Regions from separate parts of the Streptococcus sp. STC1396 genome, predicted to be linked through region 2. Evidence: predicted binding sites of a transcription regulator. Region 2 holds the regulator's gene; the other holds the start of a gene.

Region 1 (15,780 bases), on a different contig from region 2:
CCAGCTTGCCAGATTCCATTCGAAGAACCTGATCTAAGCCGCAGCCAAACTCAGCCGTCCGAATTTCATTGGCATAGCTTGGTGAAACAGTTGTCACACGATCAGCATACAAAATACCCGCTTTCATCCAGTTAAGGCAATCATTCCAGCGAAGGGTTCCGTCTGCATAACGTTCATAACCGACACCAAAGAGTTCCCAAAGCATACCATCAGAAAACTGACCTTGGAATTCTAAGTTGTGAATTGTTAAAACGGTCTTGATGTTATTATATGCCTGAATCCAACGGTATTTTTCTTTAACCAAGAAAGGAATCATAGCTGTATGGTAATCGTGAGCATGCAGGACATCTGGAATGAAATCAATTCTTTCCATCAGCTCCACTGCAGCCAATTGGAAATAGGCAAAGCGCTCACCATCATCAAAATCGCCATAAACATGCCCACGGAAGAAATAATGCTGATTATCAATAAAATAGAAATTTACATCGTTTAAAACAATGCGTTTCACTCCTACAAACTGACGACGCCAGCCAACACTTACTTCGAATGAGAATAGATCTTCTACCTGATCACGGAATTTCGCATCTGTCAAATCATAATAAGGCAAGATAACACTTACTTGATGACCATCTTTCACAAGTGATTTAGGGAGAGCGCCAATGACGTCTCCCAAACCACCTGTTTTAGAAAAAGGTGCACCTTCTGCTGCTACAAATAAAATTTTCATTGAATAATATCCTCTGTAACTTTTTGGCCCTTCTTAATCACAACTGGGTGTTCTGCTGTTCCGCGAACAACTACTCCCTCAGCAATGTCCACATTCTTGTCAACAACAGCGTATTCAACAACCGCATTTTTGCCAACTGTAACACGTGGGAAGAGAACGCTGCTTTTTACTCGGCTTCCTTCACTAATCTTTATATTACGTGAAATAACAGAATTAACCACTTCGCCCTCAATAATGCTACCTGATGCAAACTGTGAGCGAGAAACCTTGGAAGCTGGAGAATAGTATGTTGGCTCTTCATTCTTCACTTTGGTGTAAATCTTTTGATTTGGTGAGAAGAGTGAATAGAATTTTTGTGAGTCTAGCATGTCAATATTAGCCCTGTAGTAAGCTTCTACAGAGTGAATATTTATCAGATAGCCAGTGTATTCATAAGCAAAGGCTCCTTCTTGCACTGCCAAGTCACGAAGAACATAACGTAATTTTTGAGGATATTCTTTCTTAGCTTCTTCTTCTAATTTTTCAATCAGCCATGGGGTGTCTGCTACAAAGATGTCTGTTGACATATTGAACATTTCACCCTCTGCTCGAGCATCAAATAACTGTTGACTTCTCACATGATCGGTGTCATCAATTTCAAACACTGAGTTTACCTCGGACACTTCTTCTTTTGGCAATTTTTTATAAACAACTGTAATTGGCTGTTCAGTTGTATTATGAAGATGGAATACTTGGTTTAAATCAATATTCGTCAAAACATCACAGTTGAGCGCTACAGTCTGATTAGAGCCTGAGCGTTTTAAGTAAGTCAATAATTGCTCATAATATTCTTTCCCAACTGTGCTACTTTCTACACGAGTATTGTAAATCCCAAGGTAGTAGTGACTCAAAAGAGTAGAAAGGCCCCACTCACGACCAGAACGAATATGGTCAAATACAGAGCTAATATTGTCTTGCTGGAAGATACCAAAGACGCTACGAACACCAGCATTAGCAAGGCTAGAAAGGGGGAAGTCAATCAAACGATATTTTCCGCCGAATGGCAAAGTTGCAACTGGACGCTGTTCTGTCAAAGTTGACATATCATGGAAACCTACTGTATTTCCTAAAATCGCTGAATATTTATCAATCTTCATCTGTTGGTACCCCCACTTTTTCATTGTATCCGACAACTTGGACTTCATCCGTTCCATCAATTTCTACGCCATCAGAAATAATTGCTCCTTCACCAATGATAGCACGTTTAATCTTAGCACCTTGTCCAATGATTGCTCCACTCATGATAACGGAATCTTCAACTACGGCATCCTTACGAACTTGAGCTTCCGTAGAAAGGATCGAATGTTTCACTGTTCCATCAACAAGACATCCATCAACAACCAAGGAATCTTCAACATGAGCATTTTCTCCAAAGAAGTTTGGCGGTGAAATCAAGTTGCGTGAGTAAATTTTCCATTGACGATCACGGCTGTCTAAAGCATTGTGCGGATCAATGTATTCCATATTAGCTTCCCAAAGTGATTCAATCGTACCCACGTCTTTCCAGTAGCCTTTGAATTCATAAGCGTAGACGCTTTCGCCTGACTCAAGATAGTTAGGAATAACATTTTTACCAAAGTCAGACATATCCACATTGCTCTTTTCAGCAGCAACTAGCATATTGCGCAGACGTTTCCAATCGAAAATATAAATCCCCATAGAAGCTTTGGTAGACTTAGGTTCAGCCGGTTTTTCTTCAAATTCAACAATTCGATTATTGGCATCGGTATTCATGATACCAAAACGACTCGCTTCTTTGAGAGGAACATCCAAGACAGCAACCGTCAAGCTAGCACTGTTATCCTTGTGAGATTGAAGCATGTCATCATAGTCCATCTTGTAAATATGGTCTCCAGAAAGGATTAATACATATTCTGGATTGATACTGTCGATATAGTCGATATTTTGGAAAATAGCGTGACTGGTACCTTCGAACCAACGATTTCCTTCACTTGCTGAATAAGGTTGAAGAATGGACACGCCTGTGTTGATACCATCAAGTCCCCAGCTTGAACCATTCCCAATATGACTGTTCAGGGCGAGTGGTTGGTACTGCGTAATCACGCCTACATTATGAATACCAGAGTTGGCACAGTTAGAGAGCGCGAAATCAATAATACGATAACGACCACCAAACTGTACTGCTGGTTTCGCAATACTTTGTGTGAGCTTTCCAAGACGAGTTCCTTGCCCTCCGGCAAGAATCAAAGCTAGCATTTCATTCTTCATATCCTACTCCTTTGTGGAATCTTTTTTAGCATTTTTACGAACATTCACACGACGCTTGATTTTCCAAATACTTGCTCCCAAAGCTGGCAACGTAAAGGTCAAGGTCTGCGGATAATCTTTCCATAGTCCCTCTTGAGACTGAACTGTTTCGTTATGTTCTTTCCAAACACCTCCCCATTCTTCTAATTCGGTATTCCATACTTCTTCATAAATGGCTGCAACTGGAACACCAATCGTAAAGTCTTTTCGCTCTACAGGCGCCATATTGAATACACAGATTAACATTTCTCCTTTAGCCGTCTTACGGATAAAGGAAAGGACACTTTGATCAGTATTGTCCGCATCAATGATTTCGATACCATCGTAGCTTACATCATTTTCCCAAAGCGGACGATTTTCTTTATAGAACAGATTCAGTGCAGATGTGAAATCTTGCATTTGCTTATTGAGCCTATCATCAAGATTTGACCATTCTAGCTGTTCCTCTGATTTCCATTCTAGGAATTGACCAAATTCTCCACCCATAAAGAGCAGTTTCTTACCTGGGTGACAGATTTGATAAGTCAGCAGATTACGAAGTCCCGCAAATTGATTATAACGGTCACCCCACATCTTATGCATCAGACTCTTCTTACCATGCACCACTTCGTCATGGGAGAATGGCAGCAAGAAGTTTTCTGAGAAGACATACATAAAGCTGAAAGTGACTAAGTTAAAGTCGTATTTGCGATAAATTGGATCTTCTTCGTAGAAACGCAGGATGTCATTCATCCATCCCATATTCCACTTGTAGTCGAATCCTAGACCGCCTAACTCACGCATTCCAGTAATCTTGGTATTGCTGGAGCTTTCCTCTGCGATCATCATAACATCCGGATGGGCCAACTTGATGACGGTATTGAGCCGCTGCAAGAAATAGTAGCCTTCATAATTGCGGTTGCCGCCGTCCTTATTTGGCTGCCATGGACCGCTATCGTAGTCAAGGTAAAGCATATTACTTACTGCATCAACTCGAACCCCATCTAAGTGGTAGAAGTCAATCCAGAATTTAATACTTGAAATCAGGAAGGACTGTACTTGATTCTTACCCAAGTCAAAATTCAGTGCTCCCCAACCATAGTTATGCGCTCTATCATGATCCTGATACTCAAATGTCGGAGTCCCATCATAGTAGGCCAAGGCATCATCGTTGATGGTAAAGTGACCAGGAACCCAGTCTACAATAACCCCAATATTATTGATGTGGCACTCTTCAACAAAGTCTTGGAATTCCTCTGGTGTCCCATAGGTATGCTCAAAAGCAAAGTAGCCCATCAACTGATAACCCCAACTGAGACCGAGCGGGTGAGCCATTAGTGGCATGAACTCCACATGCGTATAGTTCATCTTAACAAGGTAAGGAATGAGTTCTTCTTTTAGTTGAGCAAAACTATAGGGTTTTCCATCATCATTTCTCTTCCAAGAACCTGCATGAACTTCATAAATATTGACTGGACGCGAGAAGAATCCCCAACGTTTTCTTCTGGCTAGCCACAAGCCATCTTTCCAGTTCTTTTCAGGAATCGTATGAATAACTGCCCCTGTACCAGGACGCTCTTCAAAATAAATCGCCAGTGGATCCACTTTTAAAATCTCTTGTCCACTGCTGCGCTTGACATTATACTTGTAAATATCTCCTTCTTTAGGCAATTCAGTGAAGACTTCCCAAACCCCTGCTTCATTGCGAATCATTGGAATCTGGCCTTCATACCAATTGGTGAAATCACCTATCAAATGAACACTCTGAGCATTTGGTGCCCAAACACGAAAAGTATATCCCAGCTTTCCATCAATTTCTTCCTGATGAACCCCTAAATAATGCTGTAGATGAAAGTTTTCACCTGTCGTAAAGGTTCTCAAAGCTTCGTTTTTATCCATGTAATCACCTTCCTATTTGTAAGCGTTTTCTACACTACCATTCTACCTTATTTCTACTTCTTTTTCAAGTAAATTTCAAAAATCATTACGGAAAATTACAAAAATCGAACATTAAGGAAAAATAGGGGGAAAGTGCAAGGAAATTGCCTCCCTTTCGACACAAAATCACCTTCTCATTCCTTTTCCGCTAAAAATATGTTCTACAAATTCTTGAAAACTTTCATAATGATATAGACCAATATGTAAATTTACATATTTCTTTCGAAACCATTTTTGTTAAACATTAGCTTTCACATACATAAAAAGGCCGCACAAAGCCGCCTTTCTTCTTTATTTCACATCAAACACGATGGATTTCACTTGTGTCATTGCTTCGATACTGTATCGGATCCCTTGTACCCCCGCGCCAGAACCTTTCACACCAAGGAATGGGAAATTATCTGGACCCCGCTGAGTCTTATTATTAATGTGCACCGTACCCACTTCTAATTTTTCAGCAATTTCAAATGCTTTAGGGAAATCATTTGTAAACACTGAAGATTGAAGACCGAATTCAGACTGATTACAGATTTCGATAGCTTCTTCTACGGAAGCCACGCGAATAATCGGAAGAACTGGACCAAAAGGTTCTTCCCAAGCTAATCTCATATCAAGTGTAACGTTGTCAAACAAGACAGGCCAAATCAAATTTGCTTCACGTTTGATTTCTGTCAAGGCTGACGCTCCTTTTTCCTGAGCGTCTTCAATCAAGCCCCAGATGAAATCAGCCGATGCATTATCAATGACTGGTGTGATGTCCGCATTATCAAACGGATCACCAACCGTCAATTTCTCTACCTCTGCCTGAAGCAGCGCTGCCAATTTATCTGCTACGCTCTCCATGACAATGACACGTTTAATGGCTGTACAGCGTTGACCAGAGTAACTATAAGCTCCACCAACGATTTGTTTGGCTGCACGTTCAAGATCTGCATCTTCCAGAACTACCGCTGCATCCTTACCACCTAATTCTAGCATAACCGGCCGCATGCCCGCCAGTTGACCAATCCGTTCCCCAATAGGAGTTGACCCCGTAAAGTTGATATAGTTAACTTCTTTATGTTCAATAATGTAATCGCCGATTTCTGATCCACGCCCAGTGATGGTATTGAAAACACCAGCAGGAAGACCAGCTTCCGCAAAAGCTTGTGCTAAAAGAAGACCAGAAATTGATCCTTGTGTTGGTGGTTTAAACATGACAACATTTCCACCAATCAGAGCTGGAGCAATTTTTGAGCCCGAAAGGTTGACCGGATAGTTAAAGGGCGCAATCGCTAAAACAACACCAACAGGTTCACGACGGACAACAGCTAGCTTCTTCTTACTGATTGCCTCAAAGCCACCACCTTCCAGCACCTGACCATGAACACGGATTCCTTCTTCTGCTGCATAGCGAATAAGATCCGCTGTACGAACTACCTCGCCAATAGCGGCTTTAATTCCCTTTGCAACTTCTTTTGCAAGAATTTCGCCAATTTTTTCTTGATCGCGCTCTAAAATATTGGCAACTTTATGCAAATATGCTGCACGTTCTACCGCTGAAAGAGCACGCCAAGCAGGAAGAGCAGCACGCGCTTGCGCCATAGCATAATCAACTTCTGCCTGAGTCATGGCAGGAATTGTTCCGAGGACTTCATTGTTGATTGGAGAACTAATAGTAATTTCCTTTTCGGAACTTCTCCATTCTCCATTAATATAATTTTTATATTGCATCAAAATTCCCCTCCATCAAAGTTATTGTTTTATATTTTAGCAAATTTTCAGAAAATTTCAAGCAAAAACTATAAATTTATAGAAAATTTTTGCAATTTGAATTATTACTCCTTGTTTATACAACTTTAAAGAAAAAAGAAGAGCGATTTATGCTCTTCTTTTATTAATCAAAATCAAGATATTCTTTTTCAAGTTCAAGAACTTCTTCCATTGTTGCACACTCAGTCAAAGCGCGCTGTGCAAGTTCTTGCATCTTCACAGTATCCAATTTCTTCATAAGGCTACGTGTCCGAAGGACAGAAGTCGCACTCATAGAGAACTCATCCAAGCCCATGCCGACAAGAAGTGGCACAGCTGTTTGGTCGCCAGCCATTTCTCCACACATACCTGCCCACTTACCTTCAGCATGAGCAGCTTTGATAACGTTGTTAATCAAGCGAAGGATAGATGGGTTATATGGTTGGTAGAGGTATGAAACTTGTTCGTTCATACGGTCAGCTGCCATTGTGTATTGGATCAAGTCGTTAGTACCGATAGAGAAGAAGTCAACTTCTTTGGCAAATTGATCAGCCAACATCGCTGCTGCTGGAATTTCAATCATGATACCTACTTGAATATTGTCAGCTACAGCAATGCCTTCAGCTTGCAATTTAGCTTTTTCTTCTTCGTAAACTGCTTTAGCCTTGCGGAATTCTGTCAAAAGAGCAACCATTGGGAACATGATACGCAATTGTCCATGTACAGAAGCGCGCAAGAGGGCGCGGATTTGTGTACGGAACATAGCGTCACCAGTTTCAGAGATAGAGATACGCAAAGCACGGAAACCAAGGAATGGGTTCATTTCGTGCGGCATATCGAAGTAAGGAAGTTCCTTATCTCCACCGATATCCATGGTACGGACAACAACTGGCTTGCCGTTCATGCCTTCCAATACAGCCTTATAAGCTTCGTATTGCTCGTCTTCTGTTGGGAAGTCTTGTGAATCCATATAAAGGAATTCTGTACGGTAAAGACCTACGGCTTCAGCGCCATTCGCATTGACACCTTCAACATCTTTCGGTGTACCGATGTTAGCTGCAAGTTCAAAGTGTTTGCCATCGGCAGTCACTGTTTGAGCATCTTTCAAGAGAGCCCATTCCGCTTTTTGTTTAGCATAAGCTTCACCAGCTGCATTGAATTCTGCCGCTTGCTCGTCAGTTGGGTTGATGATAACTTCACCGGTGATACCATTAGCTGCAATGATATCCCCATCTTTTACAAGTTCAGTAATATTATTGGTTCCCAATACTGCTGCGATTTCAAGCGTACGCGCCATAATAGCAGAGTGACTTGTCCGTCCGCCAATATTGGTTACAAAAGCTTTAACAAATTTCTTGTCCAATTGTGCTGTATCAGAAGGAGTCAGGTCATGAGCAATCACGACTGATTCTTCATTGATAGAAGCCGGATTTGGCAACTTCTTACCTAAAAGATTTGCCAGAACACGTTTGGTTACATCGCGGATATCCGCAGCACGCTCTTGCATGTATGGGTTATCTTCCATATTTTCAAAGAGAGTGATAAACATGTCTGTGACTTCTTTCAGACCAGCTTCTGCATTGGTCTTCTTAGCACGAATTGTCTCTTTGATTTGACCAACCATTTCAGGGTCAGAGAGTACCATTAAGTGAGCATCAAATACTTGAGCTGCTTCCTCACCAAGGCTATCTACTGCTTTCTCACGGATAACAGAAAGCTCGTTTTGAGATGCTTCTAAAGCTGCATCCAAACGAGCCTCTTCTGCATTCGTATCTTCGACTGAAACAGTCTCAAATGACAAATCCGGTTGAACTAATAGATATGCCTTAGCAACGGCAACACCGTCAGATGCTGCAATTCCTTTAAGCATTTCTGTCATATTAAGCCAATCCTTCTTTTTCCATTGTTTCTGTGATAGCTGCAATTGCATCGTCTGCATCTGCACCTTCAGCTGAGATAACTACGTCTGCACCTTGACCAACACCAAGGCTCATAACACCCATAATTGATTTAAGGTTTACTGATTTGCCTTTGTATTCAAGCGTAATGTCTGAAGCAAATTTGCTAGCAGTTTGCACCAACAAGGTTGCTGGGCGTGCATGAATACCTGTTTCTGCCACAATGTGGAAATCTTTAGAAGCCATAGTTAGACTCTCCTTTAAATAATTCTTTTTGAGTTATTGTGATAACCCTTACAACTTGGTATTATAACATCTTTTGAAATCTTTTTCAAGAATTTTATGGCGCGCTTACAAATTATTTCTATTTTTTTGAAAACACCTCTTATTATATTGTTTCTTAGACTTACCCTTTCTGTATTTCTAGTCTGTTCACTCTCTATACTTTCTGTTTGTCTTCTCACTGAACGATAGTTCTAAACACCATTTTTGAAGAATAAGTTCAATCAGACGCTTTCTCTGTAGCTCTGCTTTTACTTTCGAGACAATGCTTTTTTCTATTTTGCATAATTTCCAATCTAATTCCAAAAACACTATATCTTGTATTCGGATTTGATGAATAATAAAAGCATGCACAAGATTTAGTTCAAAACTGTTGACATCCCATTCGCTTTTAGATATACTAGGTTCAGATTAAAATTTAAGAAAATGAAAGCATAGAGGAATCATTATAATGGTGACTATTTACTCCAAAAACGATTGTGTCCAATGCAAGATGACCAAGCGTTTTCTTGATACCAACCATGTGGAATATCGCGAAATCAACCTTGATGAGCAACCAGAATACATCGACCATGTCAAAAGTCTTGGTTTTAATGCAGCGCCTGTTATCCAAACACCAACTGAAGCGTTTTCTGGTTTCCAGCCTGGTAAACTTAAAAAATTATCATAATCTCGTTAGTATTTAGAGCTTGATTGCCGCTCCTATCATTCGTAGGGGCCCTTTATTTTGTAAGAGCAAAAAACATTTTAGAAAAAGGAAAATTATGGGACTCAAACACTTAGAAGATGTGACTTACTTCCGTCTAAATAATGAAATCAATCGTCCAGTCAATGGGCAAATCCTGCTTCACAAAGACAAAGAAGCCTTGGATGCTTTCTTTAAAGAAAATGTTGAACCAAACACGATGAAGTTTGCTTCTATTACTGAAAAAATTCAGTATTTAATTGAAGAAAATTACTTGGAAAAAGAATTTATCCAGCTCTATTCTCCTGAATATATTGAAGAGTTAGCTGCTTTTATCCATGCTCAAGATTTCAAGTTCAAATCTTTCATGGCAGCCTACAAATTCTACAACCAATATGCTCTGAAAACCAACGACGGTGAGTACTATCTAGAAAGTATGGAAGACCGCGTACTTTTTAACGCCCTCTACTTTGCCAACGGAGACGAAGCTATTGCCAAGGACATTGCCAATGAAATCATCCATCAGCGCTACCAACCGGCTACACCGAGCTTCCTCAATGCGGGTCGGGCTCGTCGCGGTGAATTGGTTTCTTGCTTTCTCATCCAAGTGACAGATGATATGAACTCAATCGGCCGTTCCATCAACTCTGCCCTGCAATTGTCTCGTATCGGAGGTGGGGTCGGTATTTCCCTCAGCAATCTGCGGGAGGCTGGCGCCCCTATCAAGGGCTATGAAGGGGCTGCATCTGGGGTTGTGCCTGTTATGAAACTCTTTGAGGACAGCTTCTCTTACTCTAACCAGCTGGGGCAACGTCAAGGAGCTGGGGTTGTTTACCTCAACGTCTTTCACCCAGATATCATCGCCTTCCTTTCTACTAAAAAAGAAAATGCTGACGAAAAAGTTCGGGTTAAAACCCTCTCGCTCGGAGTCGTCATTCCGGATAAGTTCTACGAATTAGCGCGTAAGAATGAAGAAATGTACCTCTTCAGCCCGTATTCTGTTGAACGCGAGTACGGAGTGCCATTTGCCTATATCGACATCACAGAGAAATACGACGAATTGGTTGCTAATCCAAATATCATTAAGACCAAGATCAAGGCCCGTGATTTGGAAACAGAAATTTCTAAACTCCAGCAAGAGTCTGGCTATCCTTATGTTGTGAATATCGACACTGCCAACCGTTCAAATCCAATCGACGGCAAAATCATCATGAGTAACCTTTGCTCAGAAATCCTGCAGGTGCAAGAGCCTAGCCTTTTGAATGACGCCCAAGAGTATCTCCATCTGGGAACAGACGTATCATGTAACTTGGGCTCTACTAACGTTGTCAACATGATGACTTCCCCTGACTTCGGAAAGTCTATCCGAACCATGACACGCGCTTTGACCTTTGTCACTGACAGCTCACACATCACAGCTGTGCCTTCTATTGACAATGGTAATAATCTGGCACATACCTTTGGTCTGGGAGCTATGGGACTGCACAGCTATTTGGCGCAGCAATTGATCGACTATGGATCAGCAGAAGCTGTCGAGTTCACCAGCATCTACTTTATGCTCATGAACTACTGGACCTTGGTTGAGTCTAACAATATCGCTCGCGAGCGTGGCGTGACATTCCATAATTTTGAAAAATCTGATTATGCTAACGGAACTTACTTTGACAAATACCTGACGGGTGAATTTGTACCTAAGTCTGACCGTGTGAAGGAACTTTTCAAAGATATCTTTATCCCAACCGCTGCTGACTGGGCAGAACTTCGTGACAAGGTAAAAGCGGACGGTCTCTACCATCAAAACCGCCTAGCTGTTGCACCAAATGGTTCTATCAGCTACATCAACGATGTTTCTGCTTCAATTCACCCAATTACCCAACGGATCGAAGAACGTCAGGAAAAGAAAATCGGTAAGATTTACTATCCTGCGGCCGGTCTGTCAACTGAAACCATTCCTTACTATACTTCTGCCTACGACATGGACATGCGCAAGGTTATCGATGTCTACGCAGCTGCAACTGAGCACGTGGACCAAGGACTTTCACTCACACTCTTCATGCGTAGTGACATTCCAAAAGGCCTCTACGAGTGGAAAAAAGAAAGCAAGCAAACAACCCGCGACCTTTCTATCCTGCGTAACTACGCCTTCAACAAGGGAATCAAGTCCATCTACTACGTCCGTACCTTTACTGACGATGGCGGCGAAGTTGGGGCAAATCAGTGTGAAAGCTGTGTGATTTAGCAAGTACCGAATTGCCAAACTAGGTCACTCAAATTCAACCAAATAAACAATTTTTGAAAACGCCTATCGCAATGTTACTGAAGGAAATCGTTTCCTTCAACGACATAAGCAAGTATTAAAAATTTAAAGCGAGATTATCATGGAAACTTACTACAAAGCCATAAACTGGAATGCCATCGAAGATGTCATTGACAAATCAACTTGGGAAAAGCTGACGGAGCAATTCTGGCTCGATACTCGTATCCCCTTGTCAAATGACCTAGACGACTGGAGAAAACTATCAAACAAAGAAAAAGACTTGGTAGGAAAAGTCTTTGGTGGGTTGACCCTTCTTGATACCATGCAATCTGAAACTGGTGTACAGGCTCTTCGCTCAGACATCCGTACACCGCATGAGGAAGCTGTTTTCAATAACATTCAATTTATGGAATCTGTCCACGCAAAATCTTATTCTTCTATCTTTTCTACCTTGAATACCAAGGCTGAAATCGAAGAAATCTTTGAATGGACTAACACTAACCCCTACCTGCAAAGAAAAGCTGAAATTATCAATGAAATCTACCTCAATGGTAGCCCCCTTGAAAAGAAAGTTGCCAGCGTTTTCCTTGAAACCTTCCTCTTCTATTCTGGTTTCTTTACGCCACTCTACTATCTCGGTAACAACAAACTGGCCAACGTTGCGGAAATTATCAAACTAATCATCCGTGATGAATCTGTTCACGGAACTTACATTGGTTACAAATTCCAACTTGGTTTCAATGAATTGCCTGAAGAAGAGCAGGAAAAACTTAAAGAATGGATGTACGACTTGCTCTACACCCTCTACGAAAACGAAGAAGGCTATACAGAAAGCCTCTATGACGGTGTTGGTTGGACCGAAGAAGTCAAAACCTTCCTTCGTTACAATGCCAATAAGGCTCTCATGAACCTAGGACAAGATCCACTCTTCCCAGATTCAGCGGACGATGTCAACCCAATCGTCATGAACGGAATCTCAACAGGAACATCTAACCACGACTTCTTCTCTCAAGTCGGAAATGGTTACCTTCTTGGTGAAGTTGAAGCCATGCAAGATGATGACTATAATTACGGTTTATAACATTTTCTAAATTAAAACTATTTAATCATAGAGAAAGCGAACAAAAAATAAATTTGTCCGCTTTTTTATTATGAGTATGCCAAAAATTCCCAAGAATAACAAAATATAGACCGTTTTAAATAAATAGATCTCGCTTGGTAAGACCTTATAGAGCCTATTTTCAGTATGGGCAGTTCTAAATCAGGCCTTCCAAAAGCCCTTTCATGAAGTTCTCAGAATTAAACTCACCGATATCATCAATTTTTTCACCGAAACCAATCAACTTAACCGGGATATCTAATTCCTGACGGATAGCCAAGACGACTCCACCACGGGCCGTTCCGTCTATCTTTGTCAAGACAATGCCGGTGACCGGAGTAATTTTTGAAAATTCCTTGGCTTGAACTAGCGCATTCTGACCAGTTGAAGCATCTAACGCTAAGAAAGTTTCATGCGGAGCTGCTGGATCAACTCGTTTAATAATCCGACCGATTTTCTCCAGCTCTGCCATGAGATTATCTTTATTTTGCAGACGACCAGCCGTATCAATCATGAGCACATCAATATTTTCAGACTTCGCTCTTTCCAAACCATCAAAAACGACACTGGCAGGATCGCTCTTCTCTGGACCTGTTACAACAGGAACATCCACTCGGCGGCCCCATTCAGCCAGCTGAGCAACGGCTCCTGCCCGGAAGGTATCTGCTGCCACCAGCATCACTTTTTTACCTTCTTGCGTGTATTTATAGGCCAATTTACCGATTGAGGTCGTCTTCCCTACTCCATTTACACCGACAAAGAGCATAACTGTTAGACCATTTTGAAAATTGATTTTCTCATTGAAACGGCCATCTTTCTCATAAATATCGACCAGTTTTTCAATAATCACTCGACGAAGGGCATCTGGTTTCTTAGCATTTTCCAATCGTGCTTCGTGACGAAGATCTTCTGCTAAGCTTGAGGCAACTTGTACTCCAACATCACTAGTAATCAACAATTCTTCCAACTCTTCAAAGAATTCTTCGTCAACCGAGCGGAAATTTGCAAAGAAAGCATTGAGTCGTGCCCCAAAACCAGTCCGAGTTTTCTTGAGACTACGGTCGTATTTATCCTGGACACTTTCTTCTTGAACGGGGGCAGATATTGCAGTTTCTGTTTTTTGCGGTTGTGAAGCTTCCCGAGTGACCTCTTCAGACTTTTCTTCAATTTCCTGATTATGAGCTGCTGCTTCGGCAATCCTTTGCTGTACTTCTGCGTAGTAACTTTCCATAACAGAAGGGGTAGGTTTCGGTTTTTCTTCAGTCTCTACTGGTTTTGTATACTCTGCGTCAGTTTGCTCTTGAAGCTGAGCTACACTTTCTTCAGACTGAGGTGCTGCTTCAGTCCGTTCTTTATCCTCTGTAACAGCTTCTGACTCATCCGTTAGGACTTTAGCCTTGTCTGCAAGCACTTCATTAAGAACCCGATCTTCAGCCAAACGCTCTTCCAGCTCTGAATAAAATTCCTCAGATGATGGAACAGCTTCCTCAGAAAGACTTTCTGGATCTTCGGAAGTTTCCAAAATCGGAATTACTTTCTCTTCCTGAGAGTCAGCACTTTTCTCCTCTACTTCTGCCAAACTCATAGCTGATGATTCACTCAAAAGGGGTTCTTCAGCGCTCGTTTCACTCTCTTCAAGACTTTCCAGAGCTTCTTTGACAATTTCTTCAATTACCGGTTCTTCTTTTTTTCGACCAAAAAGGCGATCAAATAATCCCATCGATTAGTCCTCCTTCAATACATATTTCCGTATAGCCCAAGCAACTGCATCTTCATCATTGGTCACAGGAGTCACTACATTAGCCACTTCTTTGACAGTAGGAACTGCATTTTGCATCGCTACTCCTAAGCCAGCCCATTCAATCATAGAGCGGTCATTTGCTTCGTCGCCACAAGTCATGACTTGGCTTCTATCAATTCCCAGATGGGCAATCAATTTCTCCAAACCAGTCGCCTTGTGCACATTTTTCGGTGACCATTCCAGCAACATTTCCCGTGATTTGAAAATCTCATACTGGTCAAAAAGTTCGGGCGCAATGTGAGGAATAGCTGCATCCAGCGGTTCCTGAGCAAATGCTGTGACACATTTATTGTAAGTTTCCTGGCTGGAAAGGTCTTCAAAAGCAATCGATTCAAAGCTCAAAGCTGGATTAAACTCCGCATAGAGCGATGCTTGGTCTGATTGAATCTGATAAACCAAGCCACCATCGATCGCATCCAGAGGTAGACCTAATTTCTCAGTCTCTTCATAAATTCTAGCCACATCATCATAGGAAAAAACTGTTTTATCCAAAATTTCGCCAGTATTGCGCTGAACTAGACCACCGTTAAAGGTAATAGTGTATTCATTTGCCTGACCATCGGTGCCCAGTTCATGCAGGAAAAATTCCATAGCTTTAAGCGGACGCCCTGTGGTCAACACAACTTTGACTCCCTGCTTCTGAGCTGCTTTGAGAGCTGCCAGATTACCTTCGGAAATCTGTTTATCAGAGGTCAACAGAGTCCCGTCTAAGTCCAAAGCAATCAATTTAATATCAGCCATTACAAGCCCTCCATGTAAGTCATAACAGATTGGGCCGCATGGTGGCCAATCACTTCCTTAGCAACTGCCAAAATTTCCGGCCGCGCATTTTCTGGTGCAATCGGGTGCCCTACCACCTGCATCATATGTAGGTCATTGAGATTATCACCAAAAGCCATGACCTGATTCATCTCTAGATTTAGCTTCTTAGTCAGCTCGACAAGAGCCACACCTTTATCCACATAGTCCAGCACGATATCAATCGACTTATAGCCTGTTGTCATCGCCTTAACACCAGCGACATTTTCATTGACCCAAGCTTCGCCATCGGCTACCGTTTCTTCACTGAAATTAGT
Region 2 (15,780 bases):
GGACGTCGGTTAGATGAGGGGAGGCAAGGATCGGACCGACGACATACCCTACTATTTGCCCATTGAGCTCTGCAATCAGAAAGGTATCTGCAATCAGTTGAATCTGCTCTTTCAGTGTTTCTGGGCTAGCGGTCTCTTCTTTGGGAAAATTCAAATTCTCAATATGAACGACTTCCTCCCAGTCGCTCAACTGGGCTTGCCTAATCTTGATGTATGCTTCCACAGTTACAGCCTATTGGACATTGTTAGCCAGATTAGACAGGAGACGCTCAAAGGAATATTCATAAGTCTGGATGTCTCCAGCTCCCATAAAGACATAAACTGCGTTGCTGTGGTCAAGAAGCGGAGAAACATTATCCACATCAATGACCTTGGCCCGCTTGACAATTTTTTCAGCTAGATCCTCGACTTTAACATCCCCATTGTCCACTTCACGCGCAGATCCGTAAATCTGAGCTAGATAGACCGCGTCAGCCTGATTGAGGGCTTCTGCAAATTCGTCCAAGAGAGCAATGGTCCGAGTGAAGGTGTGCGGCTGAAAGATTGCCACGATTTCCTTGCTTGGATACTTCTGACGAGCTGCATCAAGAGTTGCGATAATTTCCGTTGGATGGTGAGCAAAGTCATCAATGATAACTGTTTCGTTGACAATTTTCTCTGTAAAGCGGCGCTTAACTCCGCCAAAGGACTTCAAGTGCTCGCGAACCAAATTCAAGTCAAAGCCAGCAATATAAAGGAGCCCAATCACAGCTGTTGCATTCATGATATTGTGACGACCAAAGCTCGGAATTTGGAATTCGCCCAGTTCCTGCCCGCGGAAGGAAACTTTAAAGCCTGAGCCGCTAGTCGAACGCAACAAATCATGCGCGACAAAGTCATTGCCTCCTTCCTTGAAGCCATAATAGTAAATCGGTGCATTGGATGTTATCCGACGCAGCTGCTCATCTTCTCCATAGATAAAGAGTCCCTTAGTGATTTGCTTGGCATAATCATTGAACGCATTAAAGACATCTTCCAAGCCAGTAAAATAATCTGGATGGTCAAAATCAATATTGGTAATGATCGAATATTCCGGATGGTAAGGCATGAAATGACGCTCGTACTCGTCTGACTCAAAGACAAAATACTTGGCATTGGCAGAACCGCGGCCTGTACCATCTCCAATCAGATAGCTAGTATCCGTAATATTGGACAGAACATGGGCAAGAATCCCCGTTGTAGAAGTTTTTCCATGAGCACCAGCTACACCCATGCTGACAAAGTCACGCATAAAGCTACCTAAAAATTCATGGTAGCGTTTGTAGCCGATACCGTTAGCATCTGCGTAAGCAATTTCTACGTTGTTATCTGGACGAAAGGCATTACCAGCAATGATTTCATAGTCTGGCTGGACATTCTTCTCATCAAAAGGCAGGATGGAAATGCCTGCCTGCTCCAGACCGCGCTGGGTGAAATAATATTTATCAACGTCACTGCCCTGAACCTTATGGCCCATCTGGTGCAGCATCAAAGCCAAAGCGCTCATACCAGAGCCCTTAATCCCGATAAAATGATAGGTTTTCGTCATGATAACTTTTACTCCTTATCTAATTTGGTCAAGTTCAATTCTTGAGCCATTCTATGTTTCTTTTGCTCTTCCTGAGGATTGCTTTGCTTATAGACTTGACTGTTCTTCAAAAAATCATAGGTATTTTTCTTAGGTTTTTCCTTGAATTTTTGAGTCTTAGGTCTGTAATCAGGCTTAATCTCTGCTAAAATATAGGATTCTTGTTTGAGTTTATTTCCAAATTTAGCAAACTCTCCCGCAGCATTTTTCTGGAAAGGTGCAGTCGGCTTTGGCTGCTCCGTGGTCGAATGAGCAACAGCCGAAACTTTCCTATTCCGAATCTTATTGGGAATTTCACTGGTCAAATAAGGAGCCGAGCGTTTCTTTTTCAAATCAGCTCTGGCTTCTTCACGCGCCTGCTCAGCATAGCGAATAGCTGGATCATTTTTATCAATTGGTCTTTTAAAATCTTGAAAATTCGCCTGTTTTTTAACTGGTCTTTTGACAGTTGGGTTGGCAGCAGCTGGTGCATGCTTGCTAGAATCAACAATCGGCACCCACTCTAAATAGTTACGGTCTGTATAGTCCCCAATAATATTGCTGATGAGGTCCAATTCATCATACAAATTCATGTGTGGCATCTCTGTCAGCATGATTTCATCATCAGCAACTAGAGGAAATTGTTTATCAGTCATTTTGATTTTCCTTTCAACTCTTCATTATTATAAACTATTCAAACTATTTTTCAAGCGATTCTGGTGAAATTCCGAGAATTTCTCGAATTTCCTCCAGCGAAAGACTAGAGCGTGCTTCTGCCCCATCCAGAATAGTTGAAACCAGATTTCGTTTGCTTTCCTGTAATTCCTGGATTTTTTCTTCAATAGTTCCCCTCGTAATCAGCCGATAAACTTCGACATTGCGTTCTTGACCAATACGATGGGCCCGGCCGATGGCCTGAGCTTCTACCGCTGGATTCCACCAGAGGTCCACCAAAATAACGGTATCTGCACCAGTCAGGTTGAGACCGACACCGCCGGCTTTGAGGGAAATCAGAAAGGCTGACCTTTCTCCTTGGTTAAAGGCCGTTGTCATCTCCTGACGATCTTTTGCAGGGGTTGAGCCCGTGATTTTGAAGGATTCCATCCCCATCTGATCCAGCTCAGCCTCGATGATATCCAACATACCACGGAATTGTGAAAATATCAGAACACGATGATTGCCGTCTTGGATCTGCTCCAGCAGCTCACGCAAACTCTCCAGCTTACCACTTTCCCCATCGTAATCCTCCATAAATAACTTAGGTGTGTCACAGATTTGACGGAGCCGCATAAGCCCGGACAAGATTTCAATTTTACTGCGATTGATTTCCTCCTCCGTTGCATGAAGGATTCGCTCCTGCATTTGCTTGAGCAGGGCTAGATAAATCGTTTTCTGGCTGTCTGCTAGTTCGTTACGGTAAGAAACCTCAATCAAATCAGGAAGCTCCTGCAAGACTTCTTCTTTCTTGCGCCTCATAACAAAGGGTTTGATATAGCGCGCAACCGTTTCTGCCGACATCTTCAAAAAAGCTTTCTTGGCCGGTAACAAGCCCGGAAGGACAATCTGGAAAATAGACCAGAGCTCACCAAGATGATTTTCAATCGGCGTGCCAGACAAGGCATAAGTACGCTCCACCTCAAATGCTCTCAAATATTGAGCAATCTTGCTCTGGTCATTTTTCATGACCTGTGCTTCGTCCAATATCAAATAGTCAAAATGAAGCCCCTGATACTCTTCAACATCTTGTCTGAAAGAAGCATAGCTCGTAATCGTAATCTGATGATTTTCTGCAATCGCAGCATCTCGAACATTTTTCAGTCCATACACAACGGCCACGTCTAAGTCTGGAGCAAATTTGGCAAACTCATCACTCCAGTTGTAAATCAGGCTAGATGGTGCTAATATCAAGACTTTCTTAGACTTGGTCAAATGAGCACTCAAAAAAGAAATGGTTTGAAGGGTCTTCCCCAAGCCCATGTCATCGGCTAGAATACCGCCGAATCCATATTTATTCAGCATGGATAGCCATTTTACACCCGTCTCTTGATAATCCCGAAGCTCAGCCTGAACTTTCAGCTTAGGCAGAGGAAAATCCTCAGGGTGGGTCAAATCATAAGCCAGCTGGCTAAAATCCTGCGACAAGTCAACTCTTTCCTGATCTTTGAATAATTCAGAGAGTTGGTAGGCGGCCAGACTATGCGTTTGGATAACCCCATTTTTAGAATGTTTGCTTCTCAATTGTTGCAAGGTCTGGCTGATTCGCTTACTATTCTCATCAAAAATCAGAACCTGACCCGTCTTGCTGATAAAGTAATCCTTTTGACTCATCAGCGAATCTAGAACATCATCCACTTCAGACTGATCAATACCAGTAAAATCAAAGCCAATATCCAAGAGACCACCGTTCATACCGACGGAAACTCTCGGAGGTTCTGTGTAGGACAAGGCTTGCAACTCATCTGATAGGTGGACGTTGCCCAGTACCCCAAAGCGCGGAATCAAAACGGAGAAGAAACGGTAAATTTCTTCTGGTCGCAAAGGCGGACGCTGGCTGATAAACTCATCTGCAAAACCCGCCTCCAGCATTTCTTTAAAAATCTGCTGTTCTCGCTCAAAATTGCTAGCGAAAGGCAGGTTTCTTAGTTCCTCACGACTGGCTACAGTCTGACTGCCATAATCAAAGACAAGATCCAGTAATACTTGCTTGTCCGCCCCCAAATTAAATTCGAAATCCACGGTAAAGTCATGAATGAGCAGGCGCTCAGGCGCTGTCACACGGCCAATCTTTTTAAACTCGACCAAACTCACTGCCAGTTTGGACTGCTCAGACACATCAAACTGCAGGCGCTTTACTCGTTCCTGCTCAATCGGCAGTTCCTGTAAAGCCTTGATTAATTTCGTCTGCTGAGCCGTCAGTTGATAGAATGTCTGATTATGAAAGATAAATTGACCCCCATAGAGAATTTTATAATTCTTTTCTGATATCAGTAGCTCAAAATAGTTTTCACGCTCTTGCACCTCAAACTGATAAATCTCCGCCTCTTCATGCAAGTCCTGAAAAAATACCTCCGAATAATCATAGAAGCTATATTCCAAACGAAATGACGTGAGATTCATCAAGCGAGTCACACCTTCTTCAAAAAGACTGGCTGGAAAATAGAGGTGCCGCCCTGCATTGGGAAAGACTAGCGAAGAATCCTGCCCCTTATAATCCGCTGCCAAGCCCCGTAAGAATTCTAGCAAATCTTGACTGGCCTCATCAAAATTCTCTATACGGATGGGCTCATAATAACTCTTTCCAATCTGATAATGGCCGCCCTTGTCCAAGGTTCTCAAAAAGGACAAAATATCACGTACCACATAAGAACGCTCATCTGGCAGTCGACTGATCCGCAGACTCCATAAGAATTGTCCTGTGTAAGTATCTTCCTGACCGGTCGCCGATAGCTCATAGCAGATTTGCTGCCCGGATTTATCTGGCAAAATCTTATCCAAAAAAAGACTGCCAAAAGAGACTAACTTCTGGGTTTCCTGACTGGATGACTCCTTTTCTTCCATCTTTTCTAGCAGGTCTTTGCCAGCTGTATCATTTTTCAGAAAATATTCTAAGGCAGCCAGATGGACACAATACTTTTTCTTTTGAAAAAAATCACAGGAGCAGAAAACTGCATCATCATCTAGACTATAGCGTAGATTGTATTGATCCACGCGCGTGTACAAAAAGGAATCCTTGACTTCAAGAATTTCAACCTTTTTGCTATCACAGAGAGCAATTCCTTCTGTTCGAATTTTACCAGGAATTAATTTAGCCATAATTACCACCTAACGTTTATCCTTTTATTGTACCATATTTTGAACACAATAAGAAAAAGCAAGCATCAACTTGCTTTCTTTATGTAGAGAATGCCTATGTCTAATCACTCATTTACTTTTTGGATATGTGATACTCCACCTCAGACTTTGGTAGAAGCGGATACCAAGCTTGATAAGATTGCGCATATCCACTTAAAGACTGGTACTGCTCGCTCTTTTTTCACACAGTTCAATCTGGCTTTTCCGATAAGGAGAGGAAGCATCCAAGTAGGTTTTATATACGTCCTAAAAGACTTCTCCTTTGAACATCCCTCTGCTTCAAAATATTTTATTTCATCGCTGGCAGCAACTAATCTAGATATAAGTCATTTCTATCTGGATTTACTAGCTGGTGAAACTAGATCCCACCTAAAAAAACTCAGACTCGATTCGCTTAAAGCTCCTACTTCCGCTTCCTTGCAATCAAGTGAATCGGTGTTCCTTCAAAGACAAAGGCCTTGCGGATTTGATTTTCCAAGAAACGCAGGTAAGAGAAGTGCATGAGCTCTTCTTCGTTGACAAAGATGACAAAGGTCGGAGGTTTAGTTGCTACCTGAGTCGCATAGAAAATCTTGAGACGTTTACCCTTATCGGTCGGTGTCGGATTAATCGCGATGGCATCCATGATAACATCATTGAGCACAGCTGACGGAATACGCGTGTTTTGGCTCTGACTAATCTGTTTGATCATGTCTGGCAGCTTATGCAGGCGCTGCTTGGTTAAGGCAGAAACAAAGATAATTGGCGCATAGGACAAGTATTGGAACTGGTCGCGGATATCTTCTTCCCAGTCTTTCATAGTATGGTTGTCTTTTTCCAGCGTATCCCACTTGTTGACTACAATAATTAGACCTTTCCCAGCTTCGTGAGCAAAACCAGCGATTCGCTTGTCGTACTCACGGATTCCTTCCTCGGCATTGAGCACCATCAGAACAACATCTGAGCGGTCAATCGCCCGCATAGCACGCATAACAGAGTATTTTTCTGTATTTTCATAGACCTTGCCTGACTTACGCATACCCGCCGTATCAATCATGGTAAATTCCTGACCTTCACTGTCTGTAAAGACCGTATCAATAGCATCGCGCGTAGTACCAGCCACTGGACTGGCAATGACCCGGTCTTCACCCAAGATGGCATTGATCAAGCTAGACTTACCGACATTGGGACGGCCAATCAAGCTAAACTTAATCATATCAGGATTTTCAACCACTTCTTCGTGAGGAAGATTTTCAACGATCGCATCCAGAATATCCCCTGTACCAATCCCATGGACAGAAGAGACTGGGAAAGGGTCGCCCAAGCCCAAAGCATAGAAATCATAGATTTCATTGCGCATCTCGGGATTATCCACCTTATTGACCGCTAAAATGACCGGCTTATGGGTCTTGTAAAGCATCCGAGCGACATATTCGTCCGCATCCGTGATTCCTTCCTTACCAGACACGACAAAAACGATGACATCAGCCTCGTCCATGGCAATCTCAGCTTGGTGCTTGATTTGCTCCATAAAAGGCGCATCAACATCGTCAATTCCGCCCGTATCAATGATACTAAACTTACGATTAAGCCAATCTGCCGTCGCATAAATCCGGTCTCGGGTGACTCCTTCGACATCTTCAACGATGGAAATTCGCTCACCAGCAATCCGGTTGAAGAGTGTTGACTTGCCGACATTGGGACGGCCGACAATGGCAATAGTTGGTAAAGCCATTACTTACCTCTCTTATTCTAGTTTAATAATTTCTTCTCTTTCAAGATATCCTGACTGGCCAAGTTAGGCTTTTGTCCAAATTGAGCCGCTAGACGCTGACTCCAGGTATCCTGAGCTCTCTCGCCAGCATAATCAGCCTGAACACGGTCATAGACCTCAATGACAGATTCTTCCTGCTCTTGGTAACTTTCTTCAAAAACAACAGCTTCATAAGGCAGACGCGGTTTAACCGCATGATTCTGATTGGGTTTCCCCAAAGCCATACCAAAGACTGGATAGGTGTAATCTGGCAGCTTTAACAGCTCTGCTATTTCTTTAGAAACATAGCGGGCCAAACCGATAATGACACCACCATAGCCCATGCTCTCAGCAGCCAAAAGGGTATTTTGACCCGCCAAGGCTGCGTCAACAGAAGTTATGAGAAGGTTTTCTATGCCCTCTGAGTAAAAATCTTCTGTATGTAACCGAACGCCTTTTTCTGCTCGATTAAGGTCACCGACAAAAAGCAGAAAGGCTGAAGCCTGGAGGATAGCTTTCTGGGGCACTAGCTCAAAAAGAGCCTCTTTTTTCTCCTGACTGCGTATCACAATGATGGAATAAGATTGAAAATTCTTCCAACTAGAAGCCGCCCGTCCAGCATTGATAATTGTTTTCAACTCTTCATCTGAAATCTGCTCCTCCGTAAAACGACGAACAGAGGTGTGGGATAACATTAAATCAATTGTTTCATTCATCTACGATTTTCTCCTTCTAGGCGAACCTCCTGAGCCAGATAGCGAATTCTTTCCATGACCCGCTTGGCCTGCCAAGTCTCATCACCATTTCTTGATGTAGCAAAATGTCGCTCTAAATCCACAAAACTAAAATTAGAAGTAAAGAAAGTTGGCAGATTTTCCTGCATACGATGCTGGAGAATAACTTGCAGAATCTCATCCCGCATCCAAGGGCTGGACTGTTCAGCTCCAATATCATCCAGAATCAAGACCTGAGCCACTTTGACATCGTCAATTTTTTCTTTGACTTGACCAGAACTAATGGCGTTTTTGACGTCCAAAACAAAGCTAGGATAGTGTAGCAGAGTAGTAGATACGCCCCGTTTTTCTGACAAATCATGAGCCAGAGCCGCCATCATATAGCTTTTACCAACACCAAAATCTCCATAGAGATAGATAGCCTTTTGATAGTTTGGATAATCCGCTACAAAATTAGTCAAGAGTTCAAAAGCTTGATAGCGGCCTATATCATCCAAGTCAACCTGAGCCAAACTGGCTTCCTTAAGACTGGCCGGCAGATTAATCAAATTTAGACGACCACGAATAGCTTCCTGACGTTCCTGCTCAATCAACTCAGGAGTTTCCTCATAAGACACATCTGCATAGCCTTCATTTTTAATCAAAATGGGTTTATAACCCTTGGCAATATAGGCTTCATCCTTGAGCAAAAAACGATTGCGCTCAGTAATATACTGGTTAAATTTGGAGATACTGCGTTGGATTTCAGCCTGCGATAACTGCTCTTGCTGAATAAAGGCAGCTATGTCCGGATCTGCCAGAATTTGCTTGACCAGTTCTTGGTAATCAAACTGCCTAACCTTATTCATGTGAGGCATCGCCTGTCCGACTTTTTCCATTTACTCACCGCCTCCTTCCAATTTGGCTAATAGTCTGCGTTTCTGCTCTTCCAGCTCTGCTTGTTTTTCTAGGCTGGTTTCATTTTTATAATCAGGATTGCTCCATTCAGGTATATTGCTGGACTTGCGCTTCGGTTCAGCCTGGTTACCAACAGTTTGCTGGTGTCTCTCGCGAATTTTTAGAACAGCTTCCTCAGCAGAAGTCACCTTTTGATAAGCAAAATCATTGGCCACTTTTAAGGCGTATTTTTCGTTAAGATTGGCCGAATCAACCTTGTTAAAGGTTAGAAGTAGGACGAGGTTAATCACTTCATCCAAAAGGCCTAGTTCTGCCATATCTTGTAAGAGTTTTCGCTCAGCCCGAGTAATCGCTGCCTGACGGGTTTTCTTAATTTCGGCTAAAAAAATCAGCGGTGTTTGACGTTTGGCCTCTCTAATGATGGACTGTTCCTGCTGACTAAATTTACCGTCAACCGGCTTCTGATTCAGTTTCTGTCGCATACGTTTGGTCGAGATAACCTGAGAAATAGCAGTTTCTCTAGCCAAAAGATAGGTTTCATACCAGGTCCACTTCTTTTGCTCAGCAATGGCAAAAAGTTCTAAGAGATCTTCCTTTTCATCTGCAAAACGTAAATTTTCCTGAGCCATTCGCTGTTTGAAATTTCCTAAATCAAAATCTTTCATTTTTCGAGAGAAATCAAGACGCTCAGCTTCCAAACCAAAGACCTGCACAAATGGTTTTTCAAGCTTCTGTCCCTCAGCTCTGCTAGGTTTCAAGGCATCTGTTGCTGCTTCACCAATTTTTTTCTCCAAGAGTTTCGTATAGACGTTATGCTGAAAAAAATCATCCGCTGCTAGAGGGGCAAAAAGGCGAATGTAATAATGCTCTTCCTTCTGATAAAGAGCTAGGAGCTCCATAGCCGCTAGACGCTCTAAAGCATTTTCTAAAACATCCATGCCAAAATCCAGATGATTGAGAATATGCCCAAAGAGATAATCCTTTTGCCCATTATCCCAAAAGGCAAGCAGATAAGAATACAGAGCCGCAGCATCTCTGCCAACAATCGGCAAATATAGCCTAGTAAAGTTTCCCACGTCCTGATGAATCCGATTATTTCGTAAGAAAGAAAAATGACTGTTTGGTTTCATTTATTTTTCCTTTTTCTTTTTGGATCCCTTAGTAATCTGCTTCAATAGACTTTCCAGCTCACCGACATCCTTGAAACTGCGATAAACACTGGCAAAACGCACATATGTGATTTCGTCTAATTCTGCCAATTCATCCATGACGAGAGAACCAATATACTCGCTATGAATTTCATTATCACTTTGGCTTCGGACCTTTTGTTCAATTCGATTTACAATTGCTTCAATTTCATCGCTGGAAACAGGGCGTTTTTGAGCAGATCGAATAATGCCATTAAAAATTTTATCTCGCGAAAACTGTTCACGTGTCCCATCTTTTTTGACAACTACCAAGGTTCTCTCTTCGACACGCTCATAGGTCGTAAAGCGGTGCTGACATTCTTCGCACTCGCGACGACGACGAATAGTATTTCCATCTTCTGCCTGTCGGCTATCAACTACACTTGACTTACTTCCACCACATTTGGGACACCGCATGACACATCCTCCTAGAATCCTAATACTTCATTATACCATGTTTTGAAAAATAACAAAAGGTAGTTGATTGCTCTATCAAGTTCTAATTCATACTCAAAACCCGCTAATGCTACATAATCGCCCCTCATTACTAACCCCAAATACTTCTCTGTACCGAAATCCATTGTTGCTCAATTTTTCCCATGCAAAAAGCAGCCTGTATCTCTTACAAACTGCTTCAACAGCTACTAGTTCTCTAAACTTCTGACAAAGGCTTGATAAGTCTGCTCCATCAGCATAGTAATAGTCATCGGGCCAACACCTCCAGGTACAGGGGTAATCAGACTGGCTATTTCAGCTACTTCATCAAACTTAACATCGCCAATCAGCTTGCCATTCTCATCTCGGTTCATACCGACGTCGATGACAACAGCCCCCTCCTTGACAAAGTCCTTAGTTACAAAATGTCCTCGTCCAATAGCCACAACTAAAATGTCCGCCTGCTTAGCAGTCTTAGCTAGATTGTGGGTCCTCGAATGTGTCAGTGTTACCGTCGCATTCTTAGCTAAAAGCAACTGAGCCATGGGCTTACCGACAATATTACTCCGCCCGATGACGACCACTCGCTTGCCTTCCAGTTCAACGCCATATTCATGAAACATCTCCATAATACCTGCAGGAGTAGCCGGAATCATAACAGGATGGCCGCTCCATAGTTTGCCCATATTAAGGGGATGGAAGCCATCAACATCCTTGTCTGGATCAATAGCCAGCAGCACAGCTTCATCATCAATATGATCAGGTAAAGGCAGTTGGACTAAAATCCCATGCCAGTCAGGATTTTGATTATAAGTTTCAATCAAGCTCAACAACTCTTCTTGACTGGTCTCTTCCGGTAGACGATCTACCTTACTCCGAAAGCCAGCAGCTAAAGCCGAGCGCTCCTTATTACGCACGTAGATTTGACTGGCTGGATTTTCCCCAACCAAAATAACTACCAAGCCAGGAACCTGCCCTTTTTCTTCTTTGAGTTTCGCTGTTTTTTCTGCTAATTTAGCTTGAAGTTTTTCCGCTAAAGCTTTCCCATCAATAATTCTAGTCATTACCTTCTCATTTCTTTTTCAGTATCTTATCCATTATACCAAAAATCTCCCAGCCGAACTTATACATTTTTCTTATGGAAACTTATAAAAATAACCAGCTATCTTTTAGGATAAAATAAAAAAGCAGGTCTCTGCTTTTTTAGTACAATAATTCATAAATTTCCATTGCAATCAAGTCGATGCTATCGAAAGTGTAGGTCTCACGCGCTGCAACATCACGCAGGGTAAAGACTGGACCGTTTTCTTCGTCGTAGCTGTAAGCTACTTCCGCGACAACAACTCCTTCACGCTCAAAATTACGTTTTAAATTTCCACCATCTTTGGCCATAGCTTCCAAGCGATTGATGATTCTAACTAAATGTGATTCCATTTTATTTCTCCTATTTACTTGGTTCTTTCCTATTTTACCACAAAAAGAAACTGAAATACCAGTAAAAGGGCATCTTTTTCTTATTTTTTCGCCAAAATTCTTGCAAATTCTTCAGTCTCAGCTAGGATTTTATACTTAATTCTTGCAATGTTTTAAAATACTGATATAATGAAATTATAAAAACCTTGACTATTTTTGACCATTTAAAAATAGGCAATTTCGCTTCCTATAGAAAGAGGTAGAACATGCTTTGTCAAAACTGTAAAATCAATGAATCAACCATTCATCTCTATACAAATGTAAATGGAAACAAACAGCAGATTGATCTCTGTCAAAACTGCTACCAAATCATGAAAACTGACCCTAACAACTCTTTACTCGGCGGTCTTTATAACACAAACAATCAAAACATCGATCCTATTGACGATTTCTTTAACAGCCTCAGCAATTTCCAACACCCTCAGGAGCCAAATCCAAATATCCCTCCAACTCAATCAGGAGGAGGTTATGGAGGCGGTGGTTATGGTGGGTCCAGCCGTGGAGGTGGTCAACGTCAGCAAGCTCCGCAAAAACCCAAAGGACTTCTAGAAGAGTTTGGTATCAATGTGACTGAACTGGCTCGCCGAGGCGAGATAGATCCTGTTATCGGACGTGATGAAGAGATTGTCCGTGTCATCGAAATCCTCAACCGCCGCACCAAGAACAATCCTGTCCTCATTGGAGAGCCCGGAGTCGGAAAAACAGCTGTGGTCGAAGGCCTAGCTCAGAAGATTGTTGATGGTGATGTACCTCATAAACTCCAAGGTAAGGAAGTCATTCGCCTAGACGTTGTCAGCCTAGTACAGGGGACTGGTATCCGTGGCCAATTCGAGGAACGGATGCAGAAGCTCATTGATGAGATTCGTTCTCGTCAGGATGTCATTCTCTTCATTGATGAAATCCATGAAATTGTCGGAGCAGGCTCTGCTGGCGATGGCAATATGGACGCTGGGAACATCCTCAAACCAGCGCTGGCTCGCGGAGAACTCCAAATGGTCGGAGCGACTACCCTCAATGAATACCGTATCATCGAGAAAGACGCAGCACTGGAGCGCCGCATGCAGCCCGTCAAGGTAGACGAGCCGACGGTAGAGGAAACCATTACCATCCTCAAAGGGATTCAGAAAAAATACGAAGATTACCATCACGTCAAGTATACAGATGCGGCCATTGAAGCCGCTGCGCTTCTCTCCAACCGCTACATCCAAGATCGCTTCCTGCCAGACAAGGCTATTGACCTATTGGATGAGGCTGGATCAAAGATGAATCTGACCCTAAACTTCGTTGATCCCAAGGTCATTGACCAACGTCTGATTGAGGCCGAAAACCTCAAGGCTCAGGCAACCCGCGACGAAGACTTTGAAAAAGCAGCTTACTTCCGCGACCAGATTGCCAAGTACAAGGAACTCCAGCAGACAAGCGTGCTAGACAAGGATACTCCGATTATCAGCGAGAAAACCATTGAGCACATCGTAGAGCAAAAGACCAATATTCCAGTCGGCGACCTCAAAGAAAAAGAACAGTCTCAACTAGTCAATCTTGCCAGCGACTTAAAAGCCCATGTCATCGGCCAAGACGATGCTGTGGATAAGATTGCCAAGGCCATCCGCCGGAACCGAGTCGGACTCGGAACTCCCAATCGCCCAATCGGCAGCTTCCTCTTTGTTGGACCAACTGGTGTCGGTAAGACAGAGCTGTCTAAGCAACTAGCCATTGAGCTCTTTGGTTCGGCTGACAGCATGATTCGCTTTGATATGAGTGAATATATGGAGAAACACAGCGTGGCCAAGCTGGTCGGTGCACCCCCGGGCTACGTCGGTTATGACGAAGCTGGCCAGCTGACAGAACGCGTCCGCCGCAACCCGTATTCGCTCATTCTGCTGGATGAGGTAGAAAAGGCCCATCCCGATGTCATGCACATGTTCCTGCAGGTTCTAGATGATGGCCGCCTGACTGATGGTCAAGGTCGTACTGTCAGCTTCAAGGATACGATTATCATCATGACATCCAATGCTGGAACGGGTAAAGCTGAAGCCAGTGTTGGCTTTGGGGCAGCGCGTGAAGGCCGAACCAACTCCGTTCTGGGGGAACTGGGCAACTTCTTCAGTCCTGAGTTTATGAACCGCTTTGACGGCATTATCGAATTTAAGGCACTCAGTAAGGACAATCTGCTGCAAATCGTCAATCTCATGCTGGATGATGTCAATCAACGCTTGGCTAGCAATGACATTCATCTGGAAGTCACCGAAAAAGTCAAGGAAAAACTGGTGGATCTGGGCTACGATCCGAAAATGGGTGCTCGCCCACTGCGCCGCACCATCCAGGACCATATCGAAGACGCCATTACTGACTTCTATCTGGAAAATCCAAGTGAAAAAGATCTCAAGGCGGTCATGACCAGCAACGGCAAGATCCTCATCAAATCAACTAAGAAAACTGAAAATCCTACTGATGAACCCAGCAAACCGACAACAGATGAAACCGAACAATAAAATATAAGAAAAGAAACCCAACTTAGGATTTAAACTAGGTTGGGTTTCTTTATAATAGAATAGATGTAATATTTCTAGGAAACTACTTATTTACACAAAGGCAAAGTCCAATCGTCACCTTTGCAGCATTCGTTTTAAACTCCCGCATATTGTCTGAGATGTAAAATAGTCTATAATTCCCGATGCTAAACAAGTTTCTTGTCAATCTAGTGCCTACACTTTGTGCTTGTCCACCCATCTGAATTTAAATAACAAGCAGCGACTACTAGACAAAATTTTTGTCATTTGGGGGTAATTTTCTTATTATTAATATCTTGTAACTTCAAATATATTTCCAACAAGATAAGAGAATAGTATCTAACTGCTCTATGAAAACTTCAAAATAGATTTTACTGGAACTTTCACTCTATTTTCTTATCAAGAAATCAAAAAAATACTAGTAAAGTCTTGACAGAGGCTCTTCAGTCCTTTATGATAATAGTAAACTTACTAGAGAATGAGGAAAAATCATGACACTCCCAACCTTTGGATTAAAAGAAGAAAATGTAGAATATGTGACCCGTTACGGAGTCTATGCTGTTATTCCCGATGAGAATAAAGAAAAAATTATTCTAGTTCAGGCACCGAATGGAGCTTGGTTCCTTCCAGGTGGTAAAATTGAGGATGGCGAAGATCACCTAACAGCTCTCAAACGAGAATTAATCGAAGAACTGGGCTTCACAGCTCAAATTGGAGAATATCTTGGCCAAGCAGATGAATACTTCTATTCCCGACACAGAGACACCCATTTTTATAATCCAGCCTACATCTACGAAACAATTTCCTTCACTGCGATACAAAAACCTGTTGAAGATTTCAACAATCTAGCTTGGTATCCAATCGAAGAAGCAATCAAAAAAGTTAAACGTGGCAGTCATAAATGGGGAATTGAAAAATGGAAAAGCATCCATAAAGCCTAAAGGGAATCGTTCACAATTTTCCAAAAAGATGTTATAATACTAGCAGATACAATGTAGGAGGAAATCGCATGAAGCTTATTAATACAACAAATAGTCACGCCGAACTTGTGAAAAGCCAGCTGGAAAGCACAGACGCGACACTAGTAGAGGTCTATTCAGCAGGAAACAGTGATGTTGTTTTCACACAAGCTCCTCTTCACTATGAAATACTGATTTCAAATACACACCGTGCTATACGAGAACAAGAAATTGAAAAAATTAGAGAATTCTTTTTAAAAAGAAAAATTGATTCTAAAATGATTGACTCATCTGCAATCCGAACTATTTACGCTAATAATCTAATAGAAATCTCAATCCCTGTTAAAGATTGAACTCCCAGATATAGAAGGCTATAAAGCAAAATAACTTATTATCAACTAAAGTGAATGGTCAAT

What was found. Region 2 encodes NrdR, which represses ribonucleotide reductase genes. Its sites were predicted from a motif close to ACACNATATATNGTGT; they were not measured.
Region 1: nrdH (glutaredoxin-like protein NrdH) is a predicted target of NrdR. The motif match lies at 9,171-9,186, and genes of this name have one in related genera.

Annotation. Positions count from the first base shown of each region.
Region 1 is NZ_JBZYCU010000029.1:9,166-24,945, reverse strand. It holds gene glgA (glycogen synthase GlgA) at 1-727, opposite strand, end outside; gene glgD (glucose-1-phosphate adenylyltransferase subunit GlgD) at 724-1,863, opposite strand; gene AC5FEC_RS09220 (glucose-1-phosphate adenylyltransferase) at 1,853-2,995, opposite strand; gene glgB (1,4-alpha-glucan branching protein GlgB) at 2,999-4,912, opposite strand; gene AC5FEC_RS09210 (NADP-dependent glyceraldehyde-3-phosphate dehydrogenase) at 5,243-6,664, opposite strand; gene ptsP (phosphoenolpyruvate--protein phosphotransferase) at 6,828-8,561, opposite strand; gene AC5FEC_RS09200 (phosphocarrier protein HPr) at 8,563-8,826, opposite strand; gene nrdH (glutaredoxin-like protein NrdH) at 9,314-9,532, shown strand; gene nrdE (class 1b ribonucleoside-diphosphate reductase subunit alpha) at 9,627-11,786, shown strand; gene nrdF (class 1b ribonucleoside-diphosphate reductase subunit beta) at 11,926-12,885, shown strand; partial or broken gene ftsY (signal recognition particle-docking protein FtsY) at 13,061-13,993, opposite strand; gene AC5FEC_RS09175 (Cof-type HAD-IIB family hydrolase) at 14,627-15,445, opposite strand; gene AC5FEC_RS09170 (Cof-type HAD-IIB family hydrolase) at 15,445-15,780, opposite strand, start outside.
Region 2 is NZ_JBZYCU010000015.1:2,233-18,012, reverse strand. It holds gene AC5FEC_RS06535 (GNAT family N-acetyltransferase) at 1-223, opposite strand, end outside; gene murC (UDP-N-acetylmuramate--L-alanine ligase) at 233-1,567, opposite strand; gene zapJ (divisome accessory protein ZapJ) at 1,576-2,241, opposite strand; gene AC5FEC_RS06520 (pilus expression-regulating Snf2 family helicase) at 2,285-5,398, opposite strand; gene der (ribosome biogenesis GTPase Der) at 5,841-7,151, opposite strand; gene AC5FEC_RS06510 (nitroreductase family protein) at 7,169-7,885, opposite strand; gene dnaI (primosomal protein DnaI) at 7,882-8,781, opposite strand; gene AC5FEC_RS06500 (replication initiation and membrane attachment family protein) at 8,782-9,930, opposite strand; gene nrdR (transcriptional regulator NrdR) at 9,931-10,404, opposite strand; gene AC5FEC_RS06490 (bifunctional methylenetetrahydrofolate dehydrogenase/methenyltetrahydrofolate cyclohydrolase) at 10,632-11,486, opposite strand; gene AC5FEC_RS06485 (DUF1797 family protein) at 11,626-11,856, opposite strand; gene AC5FEC_RS06480 (ATP-dependent Clp protease ATP-binding subunit) at 12,102-14,387, shown strand; gene AC5FEC_RS06475 (NUDIX hydrolase) at 14,897-15,346, shown strand; gene AC5FEC_RS06470 (DUF1827 family protein) at 15,415-15,717, shown strand.